Regions from separate parts of the Nonomuraea salmonea genome, predicted to be linked through region 1. Evidence: riboswitches for the same ligand, from Rfam matches in the RefSeq annotation. Region 1 holds a riboswitch; the other holds the start of a gene.
The links. A riboswitch is a leader RNA that binds a small molecule or an ion and turns the genes downstream of it on or off. The one in region 1 is predicted to bind glycine.

Region 1 (7,691 bases):
CAGGATGACCTCCACGCGGGACACCTGGTCGAGCATTCCGTCCTGGTGCAGGCCGCGGGCGAACTTGTGAGCGGCGGCCATCGGGCCGCCCGTGTGGGAGCTCGACGGGCCGATGCCGATCTTGAAGAGGTCGAAGACGCTGATCGCCATTGATGTGCGCCCTTCATGAAGGGCCGGGGCCCGGCTCGGCGGGCCCCGGCGGGTGGGTCAGGAGTCGCCCGCGGTCAGGGCGGTGTACTCCTCAGGCGAGAGCAGCTCCTCGGGGTCGCCCTCCACACGGACCTTGAACATCCAGCCCTCGCCGTACGGGTCGCTGTTGGCCAGGCTCGGGTCGTCCACGACCGCCTGGTTCACCTCGACGACCTCACCGCCGACCGGCGTGTAGATCTCGTTCACCGACTTGGTCGACTCCACCTCGCCGACGGAGTCACCCGGCTCGACGTTGCTGCCGACCTCGGGGAGCTGCACGTAGACGACGTCACCAAGGGAGTCGGCGGCGAAGGCCGTGATGCCGACGGTCACGGTGACGCTGTCCTCGACACCGCGCACCCACTCGTGCTCCTTGGTGTAGCTCAGGTCGTCAGGGATGTTGCTCACTTGTTCCTCCTGTAAAAGGGCAGCTCAACCAGGTCCACAGGTTCATGGCTGCCCCGGATGTCCACAGCCAGGCCTGAATCGGCGCCGGTGTCCACGTAGGCCATCGCGATGGGCTTGCCCAGGCTCTGGGAAGGCGCACCGCTGGTGACCTCGCCGACGACGGCGCCGTCTCGGGTGACCGGGTAACCGTGGCGCGGCACCCGGCGGCCCCGCGCGACCAGGCCGACGAGCCGGCGCCGCGGCTGGTCGTCCTTGACCGCCTCGAGCGCAGACCGGCCGACGAAGTCACCGGGCTTGTCGAATTTCACCACCCTGCCCAGCCCCGCGTCGAACGGGGTCAGCTCCGCGTCGAGCTCGTTGCCGTACAGCGGCATGCCGGCCTCGAGGCGGAGCGTGTCGCGGCTGGACAGGCCCGCGGGCTTGAGCCCGTACGGCTCGCCGGCCGTCATGAGCGCGCCCCAGAGCGGGACGGCGTCCTCGCCCGCGACGAACAGCTCGAAGCCGTCCTCGCCGGTGTAACCGGTACGGGCGATGAGCGCCTGCCGGCCGTCCACCGTGCCGGGCAGGCCGGCGTAGTACTTGAGCCCGGCCAGGTCGGCGTCGGTGAGCGTGGCCAGGATCTCCTGCGCGCGCGGGCCCTGGACGGCGATCAGCGCGTACCGGTCGGAGCGGTCCTCGACCACCGCGTCGTACGCCTTCGCGCGCTCCTGCAGCTCGCGGGCCACCTTCTCGTAGTTGGAGGCGTTCGCCACGACCATGAACTCCTCGTCACCGAGCCGGTAGACGATGAGGTCGTCGAGCACTCCGCCGCGCTCGTTCACGATCATGGTGTAACGGGCCCGGCCGACGGCCAGCGCCGACAGGTGGCCGACCAGCGCGTAGTCGAGCGCCTCGGCGGCCTGCGGGCCGGTCAGGAAGATCTCGCCCATGTGCGACAGGTCGAACAGACCGGCCGCCTCGCGGACGGCCCGGTGCTCGGCGGACTCGCTGCCGTACCGGAGGGGCATGAGCCAGCCGGCGAAGTCGGTCAGGGTGGCGCCGAGGCTCTCGTGAACGTCTCGGAGCGGTGTCGGTCGGGACATTGGACGCACCTCAGGACAGGAGTGGATGCCAGCATCCTCCCCCTCTGTCATCGGTGCCTGAGAGCTTCGCCCGACTTTTGCCGGACTTTCACCTTCGGCGAGGCCGCGAGGGCCTGCTTTCCAGAGACACCGTAGCCGTGCGGTCCTTTGCCTTGAGAGGTTCGCGGGGAGGGCTTGCTCCTTCAGGGGCCCTGACCGGCTGTCAGGGCACTCTCCCGCACGGTTTCGTCGGTGATGTCCGCCAGCCTAGTGGGGATATGGGGCTGTTGTCGCGTTCGCGGTTCAGCAGGCCGCGACCAGCGTCTCGAAGAGCGCCCGATCCTCCGCCACCTCCGGGTGCCACTGCACCGCCATCGCGAACCCGGCGCCCTCCAGCTCCACCGCCTCGATCGTGCCGTCCGCCGCCGTCGCGGTGACCGACAGGCCGGGCGCGAGCCGGTCCACGCCCTGGTGGTGGTAGTGCGGCACCGGCAGCGGCTCCGGCAGCGGCACCGTGCCCAGCGCCTTCGCCAGGCGCGAGCCGGGGACGGGCGTCACCGGCAGGTCGCCGAAGCGGCCAGGGCCTGGGCAGTGGCCGGTGTGGCCCACGACGTCCGGCAGGTGCTGGTGCAGGCTGCCGCCGAGCGCCACGTTCAGCACCTGGAGCCCCCGGCAGATGCCCAGGTAGGGCAGCCCGGCGTCGAGCGCCGCGCGCAGCAGCGCGAACTCCGCCTCGTCGCGGAACTCCCGCACGTAGCCGGTGCGCTCGTGCGGGGCCGCGGCGTACCTGGCCGGGTCGATGTCACCGCCGCCCGCCAGCACGAGCCCGTCCAGCCGGCCCACGAGCGCGGCGGGCTCACCGGCCGGCGGCAGCACGACCGGCTGCCCGCCGGCCGCCGCCACCTTCTCCACGTACGCGTACGGCAGCAGCGCGGCGGGCGTGTCCCGCCACACCGTGAACGTGGCCTGCTCGACGTAGCAGGTGATGCCGATGACCGGACGCCGCATGGCGTGCCCCCCTCTAGAGCGGCGTGACGTACGCGCCGGAGATGCCGCCGTCCACCAGGAACTCGCTGGCCGTGACGAACGAGGCGTCGTCGCTGGCGAGGAACGCCACCGCCGCCGCGATCTCCGACGCCTCCGCGAAGCGGCCGACCGGCACGTGCACCAGCCGCCGCTGCGCCCGCTCCGGGTCCTTGGCGAACAACTCCTGGAGCAGGGGCGTGTTCACCGGGCCTGGACACAGCGCGTTCACTCTGATGCCCTCCCTGGCGAACTGCACACCCAGCTCACGCGACATCGCCAGCACGCCGCCCTTGGAGGCGGTGTAGGAGATCTGCGAGGTCGCCGACCCCATGACCGCCACGAACGACGCCGTGTTGATGATCGAGCCCTTGCCCTGCCGCCGCATGTACGGGATGACGTGCTTGCAGCAGAGATAGACGCTGGTCAGGTTCACCTCCTGGACGCGGCGCCAGGCCTCGATGCCGGTCTCCAGGATCGAGTCGTCGTCGGGCGGCGAGATGCCGGCGTTGTTGAAGGCGATGTCCACGCTGCCGTACGTCTCGTACGCGGTGGCGAACATGCGGACGACGTCGTCCTCGTTCGTGACGTCGGCCCGTACGAACAGGCCGCCGACCTCGCTCGCGGCCTGCTTGCCCGCCGCCTCGTCGACGTCCGCGCAGACGACCTTGGCGCCCTCCTCGGCGAACCGGCGGGCCGTGGCCAGCCCGATGCCGCCCGCCGCTCCCGTGATGACCGCCACCCGATCCTGCAACCGCTGCATCCCGTGTCACTCCGTTGCGATGAAGACGTTCTTGACCTCGGTGAACGCCGCAAGGGCATCCGCGCCGAGCTCCCTGCCGAGTCCGGACTGCTTGAAGCCGCCGAACGGGGTCCAGTAGCGGACGGAGGAGTGGGAGTTGACCGACAGCGCCCCCGACTCGACGGCCCTGGCCACCCGCAGCGCCCGCCCCACGTCGCGGGTCCAGATGGAGCCGCTCAGCCCGTACGGGGTGTCGTTGGCGATGCGGACGGCGTCGGCCTCGTCCTCGAACCTGGCCACCGACAGGACCGGGCCGAAGATCTCCTCGGTGAACGCCCGGTCGGTGACCTCGGGGGTCAGCACGGTGGGCGGGAACCAGTAGCCCCTGCCCTCGGGGCACGAGCCCTGCACGTAGGGGTCGCCGTCGACGAAGCTCGCGACGCGGGCCAGGTGCTCGGCGCTGATGAGCGGGCCCATCTCGGTGGCATCGTCGCGCGGGTCGCCCACCTTGACGCCCAGCACGGCGGGGGCGAGCAGGGACATGAACTCGTCGTACACGCTCGACTGGACGAGCAGGCGGGAGCGGGCGCAGCAGTCCTGGCCCGAGTTGTCGAACACCGCGTACGGCGCCGTCGCCGCCGCCTTCTCCAGGTCGGCGTCGGCGAAGACGATGTTGGCCGACTTGCCGCCCAGCTCCAGCGTCACCCGCTTGACCTGGCGCGCCGCCTTCGCCGCGATCTCCTTGCCCACCTCGGTCGAGCCGGTGAACACGATCTTCGCCACGCCGGGATGCTCGACCAGGCGGGCGCCCGCGACCTCCCCTGCCCCAGGCAGCACCTGGAGCACCCCCTCGGGGAGGCCCGCCGCCAAGGCCAGCTCGGCCAGCCTCAGCGCCGTCAGCGGGGTCCACTCGGCCGGCTTCACGATCACCGTGTTGCCGGCCGCCAGCGCGGGGGCCACGCCCCACGACATGATCAGCATCGGGAAGTTCCACGGCACGATGACCCCGACCACACCGAGCGGCTCGTGGAAGGTGACGTCCACGCCGCCCGCGACCGGGATCTGCCTGCCGTGCTCGCGCTCGGGCGCGCCCGCGTAGAAGTGCAGCACGTCGCGTACGGCGCCGGCCTCCCAGCGGGCGTTGCCGATCGGGTGCCCGGCGTTGGCCAGCTCAAGCTCGGCCAGCTCCGCGCCGTGCGCGTCCACCAGGTCCGCGAACCTGCGCAGCAGCCTCGCCCGGTCACCCGGCGCGACCGCGCGCCAGCCCGCGTACGCCGTCCTGGCACGCTCCACGGCCCGGTCGACCTCGGCCGCGTCGGCGAGTTCGACGTCGGCCAGCACCTCTTCCGTGGCCGGATTCACGATTTTCATGCGAGCCCGTCACATCCGCTCGAAACCACGGAACATCTCCCAGTCCGTCACCGCCGCGTCGAACGCGGCCAGCTCCACCCGCGCGTTGTTGGCGTAGTGCTCGACCACGTCCTCGCCGAACGCCTCCTTGGCCAGCTTCGACCCCTCGAACACGGCCAGCGCCTCGCGCAACGTCGCCGGCACCCGCTCCGCCCCCGAGGCGTAGGCGTTGCCCGCGTACGGATCCTCCAGCGGCAGTTCGGCGTCGATGCCGTGCAGCCCCGCCGCGATCAGCCCCGCCACCGCCAGGTACGGGTTCACGTCGCCGCCCGGCACGCGGTTCTCCACTCGTAGCGACAGGCCGTGGCCGACCAGGCGCAGCGAGCAGGTGCGGTTGTCCACGCCCCACTTGAGCGCCGTGGGGGCGAAGCTGCCGGGCACGAAACGTTTGTAGGAGTTGATGTTGGGCGCGTACAGCAGGGTCAGCTCCCGCATCGCGGCCAGCTGCCCGGCCACGAAACCGGCGCCCAGCTGGGACATCCCGTACGGCCCCTCACCCGCCATCACCGGGTCGCCGTCCACGCTGCGCAGCGAGATGTGGATGTGGCAGGAGTTGCCCTCACGCTGGTTCGGCTTGGCCATGAACGTGATCGACCGGCCCTCCTGGGCGGCGATCTCCTTGGCCCCCGTCTTGTAGATGACGTGGTTGTCGCAGGTCGCCAGCGCCTCGGCGTAGCGGAAGGCGATCTCGTGCTGGCCCAGGTTGCACTCGCCCTTGGCCGACTCGACGTAGAGGCCCGCGCCCTCCATCTCACGCCTGATCCGCCGCAGCAGCTTCTCGACGCGGCCGGTGCCGAGCAGCGAGTAGTCGACGTTGTAGAGGTTCGCGGGGGTCAGATCGCGGTACGCGCGGCGCCAGGCGTCCTCGTAGGTGTCGTCGTAGATGACGAACTCCAGCTCCGTGCCGACGTACGCGGCCAGGCCGCGCTCCTGCAGCCGGGCGAGCTGGCGGCGCAGGATCTGGCGCGGCGAGGCGGTCACCTCGGCGCCGCCCTCCCATGCGAGGTCGGCCATGACCAGCGCGGTTCCCTCGTGCCAGGGCACCCGGCGCAGCGTCGAAAGGTCGGGCTTCATGACGAAGTCGCCGTAGCCCCGCTCCCAGGACGACATGGCGTAACCCGGGACGGTGTTCATGTCCACGTCGACGGCCAGCAGGTAGTTGCAGCCCTCTGAGCCGTGCTGCAGCACCTCGTCGAGGAAGTAGCGCGCCGACAGCCGCTTGCCCTGCAACCTGCCCTGCATGTCGGCGATCGCGAGGAGCACGGTGTCGATCCGGCCGGCGGCGATGTCGTCGCGCAGCTCGGTCACGGACAGGAACCCGCTGCTCGCTCGATCGCTCACGCTACGTCGCTCCGATCTGGCCTGACGCGCTTTCCCGCTGATTGGGCTAGTCTCAGACCATTGATGTGCATGGTGGGATCACTTGTCAAGGCCTGAGGACACGTTGGACGAGTCGGCGCGTTTGATGACGGTGTTGCGGCCGGTCAGGGCCGGCAACGCCTTCGAGGAGACGGTCGAGCGGCTGCTCCAGGCGATCAAGCTCGGCGTCGTCCCGCCGGGGGGCAAACTGCCGCCCGAGCGCGAGCTCGCCGTCCAGCTCGGCATCAGCCGGGTCACCTTGCGTGAGGCCATCAGGGCGCTGTCCGACGCCGGATACCTCGACGTGCGCAGGGGCCGCTATGGCGGGGCCTTCGTGACGTACCGGCCGCCCGAGCCCGACGCGGGCAAGGCCCGCGAGGCCCTCCAGGAGATGGGAGCCGACGAGCTGTCCGACGCGCTCACCTTCCGGCTCGCCGTCGAATGCGGCGCCGCCCAGGTGCTCGCCGCCTCGCCGCTCGGCGACGCCACCCGCGAGGCGCTGCTGCGCCGCCTCACCGAGCTGAACGCCGCCGGTCTCGACGACTACCGCCGCCTCGACACCGCCTTCCACCTGTCGATCGCCGAGCTGACCGGCTCGTCCCTGCTCGCCGCCAGCTGCGCCGACGCCCGCTCCCGGGTCAGCGGCCTGCTCGACGCCATCCCCATGCTGCAGGTCAACCTCGACCACGCCGCCGTCCAGCACCGGGCCATCGTGGACGCCATCCTCGCCGCCGACCCCGACGCCGCCAGGCGGGCCGTCGCCGAGCACCTGGAGGGCACCGCCGCGCTGCTGCGCGCGTTCCTGGCGTGACCCGACCGGTTTGCGCGGCTCGTACCATCGATCTCAAGGGTCATGGGGCACTGGTTTCAGCACAGCATCGTCGCCACAGGACGGCTTCCGCTGTTCTGCTACTTCGTCATGCTCATCGTGGCCTTCATCGCCACCCGCATCAACGTGCGGTTGATCAGGGCGAAGATCGGCTGGTTCCGTAACTTCACCGTCGGCGAGATGCACATCCACCACGTGGTGTTCGGCGTCGTGCTCATGCTGATCGGCGGCGTGGCGCTCATCGTCTCGCCCGGCTCCCAGGTCGGCACCGCCGTCGCCGCGTCCGTCTTCGGGGTGGGCTCCGCGCTCGTGCTCGACGAGTTCGCGCTCATCCTGCACCTGCACGACGTCTACTGGGAGGAGGAGGGGCGCACCTCGGTCGACGCCGTGTTCATCGCGATCGCCGTCAGCGGGCTGCTGCTCATCGGCCTGCGCCCCCTCACCTGGGACTACGGCACGCCCGTCGTCAACCCGGCGGCGCTCATCGTGGCCAACCTCGTGCTCGCCGTCGTCACCCTGCTCAAGGGCAAGATCTGGACCGGCATGGCCGGGCTGTTCGTCCCGCCCATGCTGCTGGTGGGCGCCCTCCGGCTGGCGCGGCCCGGCTCCCCGTGGGCCCGCTGGTTCATCGCCGGGCGGTCACCCCGCAAACTCGCCAAGGCCGTACACC
Region 2 (7,691 bases), on a different contig from region 1:
AGCAGACCAGCCCGGCCGCGCCGATGGTGCCCATCGTCCTCGGCTCGCTGGCTCTCGGCATCCCGCTGACCGGGGTCGCAGGGGCGACCGCGGGCGGCTATGGCCTGGTGATCGCCTGGCTCGCGATCGTCGTCGTCAACGTGGCAGCAGCCGCCGCCGTCATGCGCCGCCGCTGAGAGTCCCCGTGACCAGGCCGCTGCTCAAGCGCCACCGAACGCCGCGACCAGACCCAGGCCGCACGCCCGGCATCCTCCGCCACTGAGCCGCCCGTGCCCGGACGCGGGGGCGCGGCCGTCCGGCGCGGGTCTGAGTCGGTCTCAGCGGGAATCAGGCGTCGCGGTGGTAGCGGAGGCGGACTTCGGCGGCGAGGGCCTCGTTCTCGTGTTCCAGCCCGTACGTCCACACCCGGTCGGCGTCGTCCGCCCGCCCGCGTAGCGGCAGGGTGCGGGCCAGGAGCTCGATGGCGAGAGCGCCGGTCCGGGCGTCGGCGCCGCCTTCGACGCTCTCGGCGAACTCCGCGCAGGCGAGCTCCAGATGCGCGATGCCGAGCTGCACCCGCAGCCCCGGCACCTCGTCCTCGGGCGCGAACTCCAGGGCGTCCAGCAGCACCTCGGCCGCCGCCCCTGGCTCTCCGTGCTCGACCATCAGGTCGGCGAGCCGCTGGGCGGCGTGCGCACCGACCCGCTCGTCCCCCGCCTGCATGCCGGCCTCCATGGCCGCGCGCAGCTCCTTCTCGGCCTCCTCCAGGTTGCCGTCGCGGACGGCGAGCCGGGCCAGGGCGAGGTGGGCGAGCGGCACGTACGCGGGCGTGCCCACCCCCAGCACGGCCTGCCAGGCGGCCCTGGCCTGCTCGTCGCGCTCCTCGCGCTCGAACCCCTGGGCGAGATGGCAGGCGGCCTGGGCGGCGTATTCGGGGTGGCCGGTGGCCAGCGCGGTCCTGGCGGCCTTCCTGGCGGCCTCGACGTCGCCGCGCTGCTCCAGCACGACGGCGAGGCCCACGGCGGCCTGGGCCCTGTCGGGCTCGTCGGGGTCGCCGGCCAGCTCGCCCAGGATGGCCGCGGCGGCGTCGAGGTCGCCGCGTTCGGCCAGGCGGCGGGCGGTGTCGAGAGGTGAGGTCTCCAGCTCTGAGGACGTCAACGGAGCTCCTTGTGGGGACGGTCGCCCTGAGCCTAACGACTTCGAGCGATCATGTCTGCTCACTTGACGCCCTGCGAATGGCGGGCGGGTGGGAGCCCCGCCCGCCAGGAGCCGCTCAGTCCTCGTACGCCTCCAGCGGCGGGCAGGAGCACACCAGGTTGCGGTCGCCGTAGGCCTGGTCGATGCGGCGCACCGGCACCCAGTACTTGCCCTCGCGCAGCGACGGCACCGGGTAGGCGGCCTCGCTGCGGCTGTAGGGGTGCGGCCACTCGTCGGCGCTGACCGACTCGGCCGTGTGCGGCGCGTTGCGCAGCGGGTTGTCGGTCTTGTCGTAGTGGCCCGAGGCCACCTTGGCGATCTCGCCGCGGATGGCGATCATGGCGTCCACGAACCGGTCGAGCTCGGCGAGGTCCTCGCTCTCAGTGGGCTCGATCATCAGCGTGCCGGCCACGGGGAACGACATGGTCGGCGCGTGGAAACCGTAGTCGATGAGGCGCTTGGCCACGTCGTCCACGGTGACGCCGGTCTCCTTGGTGATCTGCCGCAGGTCGATGATGCACTCGTGCGCGACCAGGCCGCCGCGGCCGGTATAGAGAACCGGGTAGTGCGGGGCCAGCCGGCGGGCGAGGTAGTTGGCCGACAGGATGGCCTGCTGCGTGGCGGCGGTGAGCCCCTCGGCGCCCATCATCCTGACGTACGCGTACGAGATGGGCAGGATGCCGGCCGACCCGTACGGCGCCGCGGAGACGGGCCCGACCGGCGTGCCGCCGCGCAGCGGGTGGCCGGGCAGGTAGGGGGCCAGGTGGGCGCGGACCGCGACGGGCCCGACGCCGGGGCCGCCGCCGCCGTGCGGGATGCAGAAGGTCTTGTGCAGGTTGAGGTGGGACACGTCGGCCCCGAACTCGCCCGGCTTGGCCAGGCCGACGAGGGCGTTGAGGTTGGCGCCGTCGACGTAGACCTGGCCGCCGGCCTCGTGCACCTTGGCGCAGACCTCGGTGATGGACTCCTCGTACACGCCGTGCGTGGACGGGTACGTCACCATGATCGCGGCCAGCGCGTCGCGGTGCTTGCCGATCTTGGCGTCGAGGTCGGTCAGGTCCACGTTGCCGTCGTCGTCGCAGGCCACGACGACGACCCGCATGCCGGCCATGACGGCGCTGGCGGCGTTGGTGCCGTGGGCGGAGGACGGGATGAGGCAGACGTCGCGCTCGCCCTCGCCGTTGGCGCGGTGGTAGGCGCGGATGGCCAGCAGCCCGGCGAACTCGCCCTGGGAGCCGGCGTTCGGCTGGATGGAGACGGCGTCGTAGCCGGTCACCTCGGCCAGCCAGCTCTCCAGCGTGCCGATCAGCTCGCGGTAGCCCTCGGACTGCGCCTCGGGGGCGTAGGGGTGCACGGCCGCGAACTCCGGCCAGGTGATGGGCTCCATCTCGGTGGTCGCGTTCAGCTTCATCGTGCAGGAGCCGAGCGGGATCATCGACCGGTCGAGCGCGATGTCCTTGTCCTGGAGCCTGCGCAGGTAGCGCAGCATCGCGGTCTCGGAGCGGTGCTGGTGGAAGACCGGGTGGGTGAGGTAGTCGCTCTCGCGCAGCAGCGTGCCGGGCAGCGCGTCGGGGGCCTGCTCGGGCTCCATGCCGCCGGTCACGCCGCCGGTCACGCCGCCGGTCACGCCGAACGCGGCGCGTACGGCGGCCAGCTCGCCGGCGCCGGTCTTCTCGTCGCAGGCGACGGAGACGTGGTCGGCGTCCACCTGCCAGAGGTTGACGCCCCGCTCGGCGGCGGCGGCCACGACCTCGGCGGCCCTGCCGGGCACGCGGGCGAGCACGGTGTCGAAGAACTCGCCGTGCACGACCTCGACGCCGGCGCCCTTGAGGCTCTCGGCCAGGGCGGTGGCGTGGCGGTGCACCCGGCGGGCGATGCCGCGCAGGCCCTCGGGGCCGTGGTAGACGGCGTACATGCTCGCGATGACGGCCAGCAGCACCTGGGCGGTGCAGATGTTGCTGGTGGCCTTCTCGCGGCGGATGTGCTGCTCGCGGGTCTGCAGGGCCAGCCGGTACGCGGGGTCGCCGTCGGCGTCCACGGACACGCCGACCAGGCGGCCGGGGAGCTGGCGCTGCAGCCCCTCGCGTACGGACATGTACGCCGCGTGCGGCCCGCCGAACCCGAACGGCACGCCGAAGCGCTGCGAGGACCCGACGGCGATGTCGGCGCCCAGCTCGCCCGGGGCCGTGATCAGCGTCAGGGCCAGCAGGTCGGCGGCGGCCACGACGAGCGCGCCGGCCTCGTGCGCGGCGGCGGCCACGGCGCGGAAGTCGCGCAGCCGCCCGGAGGCGCCCGGGTACTGCACGAGGACGCCGAAGCACTCGGGCAGCTCGCCGTCCAGCGAGTGCTCGACGAGCGTGATGCCGAGCGGCTCCGCCCTGGTGGCGAGCACGGCCTTGGTCTGCGGCAGCGCGTCGGCGTCCACCACGAACACGTCGCTCTTGCTCTTGCCGGCCCGCCGGGCCAGCGTCATGGCCTCGGCCGCGGCGGTGCCCTCGTCCAGCAGGGACGCGCCGGCAACGGGCAGGCCGGTCAGGTCGGAGACGACGGTCTGGAAGTTCAGCAGCGCCTCGAGCCGGCCCTGCGAGATCTCCGGCTGGTACGGCGTGTAGGCGGTGTACCAGCCCGGGTTCTCCAGCAGGTTGCGGCGGATGACGGCGGGGGTGACGGTGTCGTAGTAGCCCAGGCCGATCATGGAGGTGAGCACCTGGTTGCGGCCGGCCAGGGCGCGCAGCTCGGCGATGGCCTCGGCCTCGCCGATGGCGGCGGGCAGCCTGAGCCGGTCCTTGACCCTGATCGACTCGGGCACGGCGACGGCCACGAGGTCGGCGACGGACTCGAAGCCCACGGCCTCGAGCATGCGCTGCTGCTCGGGCTCGGAGGGGCCGATATGCCTGGACGAGAACGGCGGAGCTGACAGATCGGTCATGGGGTGTGCCTCCCGAGGCTTACGGAGACCGGCGCCGGGGCGCGGGCGAGTGCCGGATCTCCCCCTCTGTCAGCGCGGCCCCACGTGGTGTGCCGCGACCTGAGAGCTTCACCCCTGCGCAGGGCTTGCACCGTCGGTGAGGCACGCCTGGCGGGCGCGCCTGCTTTCCAGAGTTGCCTCGCCCGAGCGGTACCGGTTGCCTGAGAGATTCCGGGGAGGGTTGCTCCTTCGGCGCCCCGGACCGGAAGGACCGGGGACTCTCCCGCACGGGGTCGTCAGCCTTGCTGTCCTAGATTACTACGGTAAGCCGGGATTGCCGTGCACCGCACCCGCCGTTCCGGGCGCACTTCGCCGCAGGTCCGGCGGTGAGGGCCGGACCGCGGGTGACGCTCCGTCGCCGCTTCGCGCCGGTGCGTGCCCTGCCCTGGGCAGCGTGCGACCCGGCGCGAACGTGAGAAACGGAATCAGGTCAGCCGATGCGGCGGGCGCGCCGCCTGCGGGCCAGTTCGTCAGCGGGGTGGTCGGCCGGGACGGTGTCCTCGACCGCCGCGCGTTCCCCCGGCAGCTCCGCGAGGGAGCCCTCGACCTCCCGCCAGACCCGGCCGAGCGCGATGCCGAACACGCCCTGCCCGCCCTGGAGAAGATCTATGACCTCGTCCGCCGAGGTGCACTCGTAGACGCTGACGCCGTCGCTCATGAGCGTGATCTGGGCGAGGTCGGCGACCCCGCGGTCACGCAGGTGCTGGACTGCCGTACGGATCTGCTGCAGCGACACCCCGGTGTCGAGGAGCCGCTTGACGACCTTGAGCACCAGGATGTCGCGGAAGCTGTAGAGCCGCTGCGAGCCCGAGCCGTGCGCGGCCCTGATCGTGGGCTCCACCAGGCCCGTGCGCGCCCAGTAGTCGAGCTGCCTGTAGGTGATGCCGGCCGCGGCGCAGGCCGTGGGCCCGCGGTATCCGATGTCGTCCGGCAGCGCCGTCGGCTGCTCGTCGAAGAGCAGGCCCTGCTCCCCGGCACGCTGCCGCGCGCTCTCGCGCCGCACCGGATCTTCCTGGCCGGCCGTCTTTCCCTCGCCGCTGCTGACCGCCACGCGGACCTCCGGCTTTCTCTCATCCCGTGGCCTGATCTGGGGGTTCGTAAAAGGCGGCCACGGGTTTCACTTGCACCGTAGGACCGTGACCATGCTCAGTCAACGATCCGGCTCGGCGCGTCGTGAAGCGTAAATGCACTGAAATACCTACCCCGCCCTGCCGAAGTCCTCGGGAGTGATCGTGTCAAGGAACTCCCTGAACTTCTCCACCTCGTCCTCCTGGTCGTCGGGGATGATCACCCCGGCCTCCTGGACGACCTCTTCGCTGGCGAAGATGCGCGCCCCCGTGCGCAGGGCGAGCGCGATCGAGTCGGACGGCCGCGCGCTCACCTCCACGCCGTTGGAGAAGACCAGGTCGGCGAAGAAGATGCCGTCGCGCAGGGCGACGATGTTGACCGCGCGCAAGCCGACACCCAGGGCGCTCAGCACGTCCCGGAAGAGATCATGGGTGAGCGGCCGCGGCGGCGGCTCCTCCGCCTGGGCCAGGGCGATGGCCGTGGCCTCGGTCATGCCGATCCATATAGGAAGGAACCGCTCCCCGTGTGCCTCCTTGAGCAAGACGATCGGCTGATTTGTGGGCATTTCAACTCGTACGCCCACGACCTCCATCTGCAACACGGGCTGCTCCGTATTCCTGACCGGTCACCCGGCACAGCTCTTCGAACATCGCTTCTGCTGACTGGTTCAATTCAACGTAACACCCAGGGGGCCTGGAATGTGCCCTCGCCTCCCAGCTCGCTCCGGTATCAACGACCCAGGACCGACCGCACCCCCGTGCGCACAAGGGATGCGTGCAGGTCGAGCAGGAGAGTGGACAGTTCGCGGGCCACCTCGTCGGCCTCGCCGATGGCTCCGGGGCGGCGCCGTTTGAGTATCGGGGCGACGGTCTGCTCGACCAGCCCCGCCTCGCGCTCGGCCGCCGCCTTGACCGCCCGCAGATGACGGGCGTGCAGGCCGAACCTGGCCAGGGCGCCCACGGTGCGGGCCACCTTGAGCGCCTCTTCGTCGTAACGCCTGGCCACGGGGACCAGCAGGCCGTAGTCCTCCAGCTCGGTGAGCGTCTCGTCGTCGATGCCCGCCGCCTCGAGCAGCTCGGCCCGGCTGAGCCTGACCTCCTGCGTCTGCTGCACCGCGCGCGGGCGGCCGAAGCTCTCGGCCATCTTGTCCTTGATCACGCGCAGCGGCAGGTAGTGGTCGCGCTGCTCGGTCAGGATGAAGCGCAGCTGCTCGACGTGCAGGTGCGTGAACTTACGGTAGCCGGACGGGCTGCGCTCGGGCTCGATCAGCCCTTCGCCCTCCAAGAACCTGATCTTGGAGATCGTCACATCGGGGAACTCGCCCTGCAGGAGCGCGAGCACTTCCCCGATGCTCATGTGCGAGCGTGCCGCCTGAGAAGTCATACGCCGGAGTTGCCCCGCATCAGGAAGAGAAGGCGGAACTTGCCGATCTGCACCTCGTCTCCCGAGTGCAAAGGAACCTCCTCGATGCGTTCCCGATTGACATAGGTGCCGTTGAGGCTGCCCACGTCGCGCACGGAGAACTGGCCGCCGCGGTGGCGGTAGAACTCGACGTGGCGGCGCGAGACCGTGATGTCGTCGAGGAAGATGTCGCTCTCGGGATGGCGCCCCGTCGTGGTGAGGTCTTTGTCCAGCCGGAAACGGCTCCCCTGATTGGGGCCCCTGGTCACCGTGAGCAACGCCGCGCCGGGCGGGAGCTGCTCGACGATCGCCCGCTCGGCCAGAAGCATGTCACCGGTCTCAGCCTCGTACGCCTCGATTCCCGCTATGGAGATCGTCGAGGTGGTGTCCCCGGCGACCTCGGGTCTGGTCAGCGGCGACCCACAACGGGAACAGAAACGGGCATCCTCGGGGTTGGCGTGCCCGCACTGCGTGCAGTAGACGCTCGGCATCGATCGGCTCGGCCTCCTACCGCGAAGACGCGGCGACGGTGCTCTGGGCGCGCCTCGCTTCGCTTTTTCACGTTTGCGAATGCCGCAACTTACGCTGATCAGCGGCAAAGGTCAAGGCGGGGCGCTGCACTGTGGTTCGGACGCAGATAAAGTTACCGCCGCCCCCGCCCCGTGGTCCATGCCGCCGCGCGTTTCTACATTACGATCTTGCGGCACTCTCTGGGCACGTCATCGGCGAACACTTTCCGATCACTCTGCGTGCGGGCGTCACCCGGCCGCCTGCTCGACGACGCGGGCCCAGCGTTCGAGCAGGGCCTGGGCACCGTCCATGTCGCCCGCCTCGGCCCACAGGTCGGTGACCGGCTCGGCGGCGGCGGGCAGCACCAGCACCCAGCTCCCGTCCTCGCGCGCCACGCGCACGCCGTCGGTGGTGTCGACGCGGTGGCCGTCGGGCTCGGCCTCGGCCGCCTCGATGACCGAGCGCATGACCGCGCCCTTGGCCGCCCACGGGGTGGGCACCGTCCGCCTGAGCAGCCTGACCTCGGGGATGCGCGCGTCGATCTGGCTGAGCGACAGCCGGGTGCGGG

Region 2: another riboswitch for glycine. It lies ahead of gcvP (aminomethyl-transferring glycine dehydrogenase); the one in region 1 lies ahead of gcvT (glycine cleavage system aminomethyltransferase GcvT).

Annotation. Positions count from the first base shown of each region.
Region 1 is NZ_JBHMCF010000003.1:162,878-170,568, reverse strand. It holds gene ACFFR3_RS02000 (L-serine ammonia-lyase) at 1-150, opposite strand, end outside; gene gcvH (glycine cleavage system protein GcvH) at 208-597, opposite strand; gene gcvT (glycine cleavage system aminomethyltransferase GcvT) at 594-1,679, opposite strand; glycine riboswitch at 1,722-1,805, opposite strand; glycine riboswitch at 1,810-1,907, opposite strand; gene ACFFR3_RS01985 (gamma-glutamyl-gamma-aminobutyrate hydrolase family protein) at 1,962-2,666, opposite strand; gene ACFFR3_RS01980 (3-oxoacyl-ACP reductase) at 2,680-3,444, opposite strand; gene ACFFR3_RS01975 (aldehyde dehydrogenase family protein) at 3,451-4,794, opposite strand; gene ACFFR3_RS01970 (glutamine synthetase family protein) at 4,804-6,174, opposite strand; gene ACFFR3_RS01965 (FadR/GntR family transcriptional regulator) at 6,299-7,003, shown strand; gene ACFFR3_RS01960 (hypothetical protein) at 7,046-7,691, shown strand, end outside.
Region 2 is NZ_JBHMCF010000011.1:51,448-59,138, forward strand. It holds gene ACFFR3_RS10760 (hypothetical protein) at 1-176, shown strand, start outside; gene ACFFR3_RS10765 (tetratricopeptide repeat protein) at 328-1,137, opposite strand; gene gcvP (aminomethyl-transferring glycine dehydrogenase) at 1,253-4,105, opposite strand; glycine riboswitch at 4,283-4,380, opposite strand; gene ACFFR3_RS10775 (MerR family transcriptional regulator) at 4,575-5,195, opposite strand; gene ACFFR3_RS10780 (bifunctional nuclease family protein) at 5,343-5,813, opposite strand; gene ftsR (transcriptional regulator FtsR) at 5,942-6,568, opposite strand; gene ACFFR3_RS10790 (double zinc ribbon and FHA domain-containing protein) at 6,592-7,104, opposite strand; gene ACFFR3_RS10795 (sugar phosphate nucleotidyltransferase) at 7,372-7,691, opposite strand, start outside.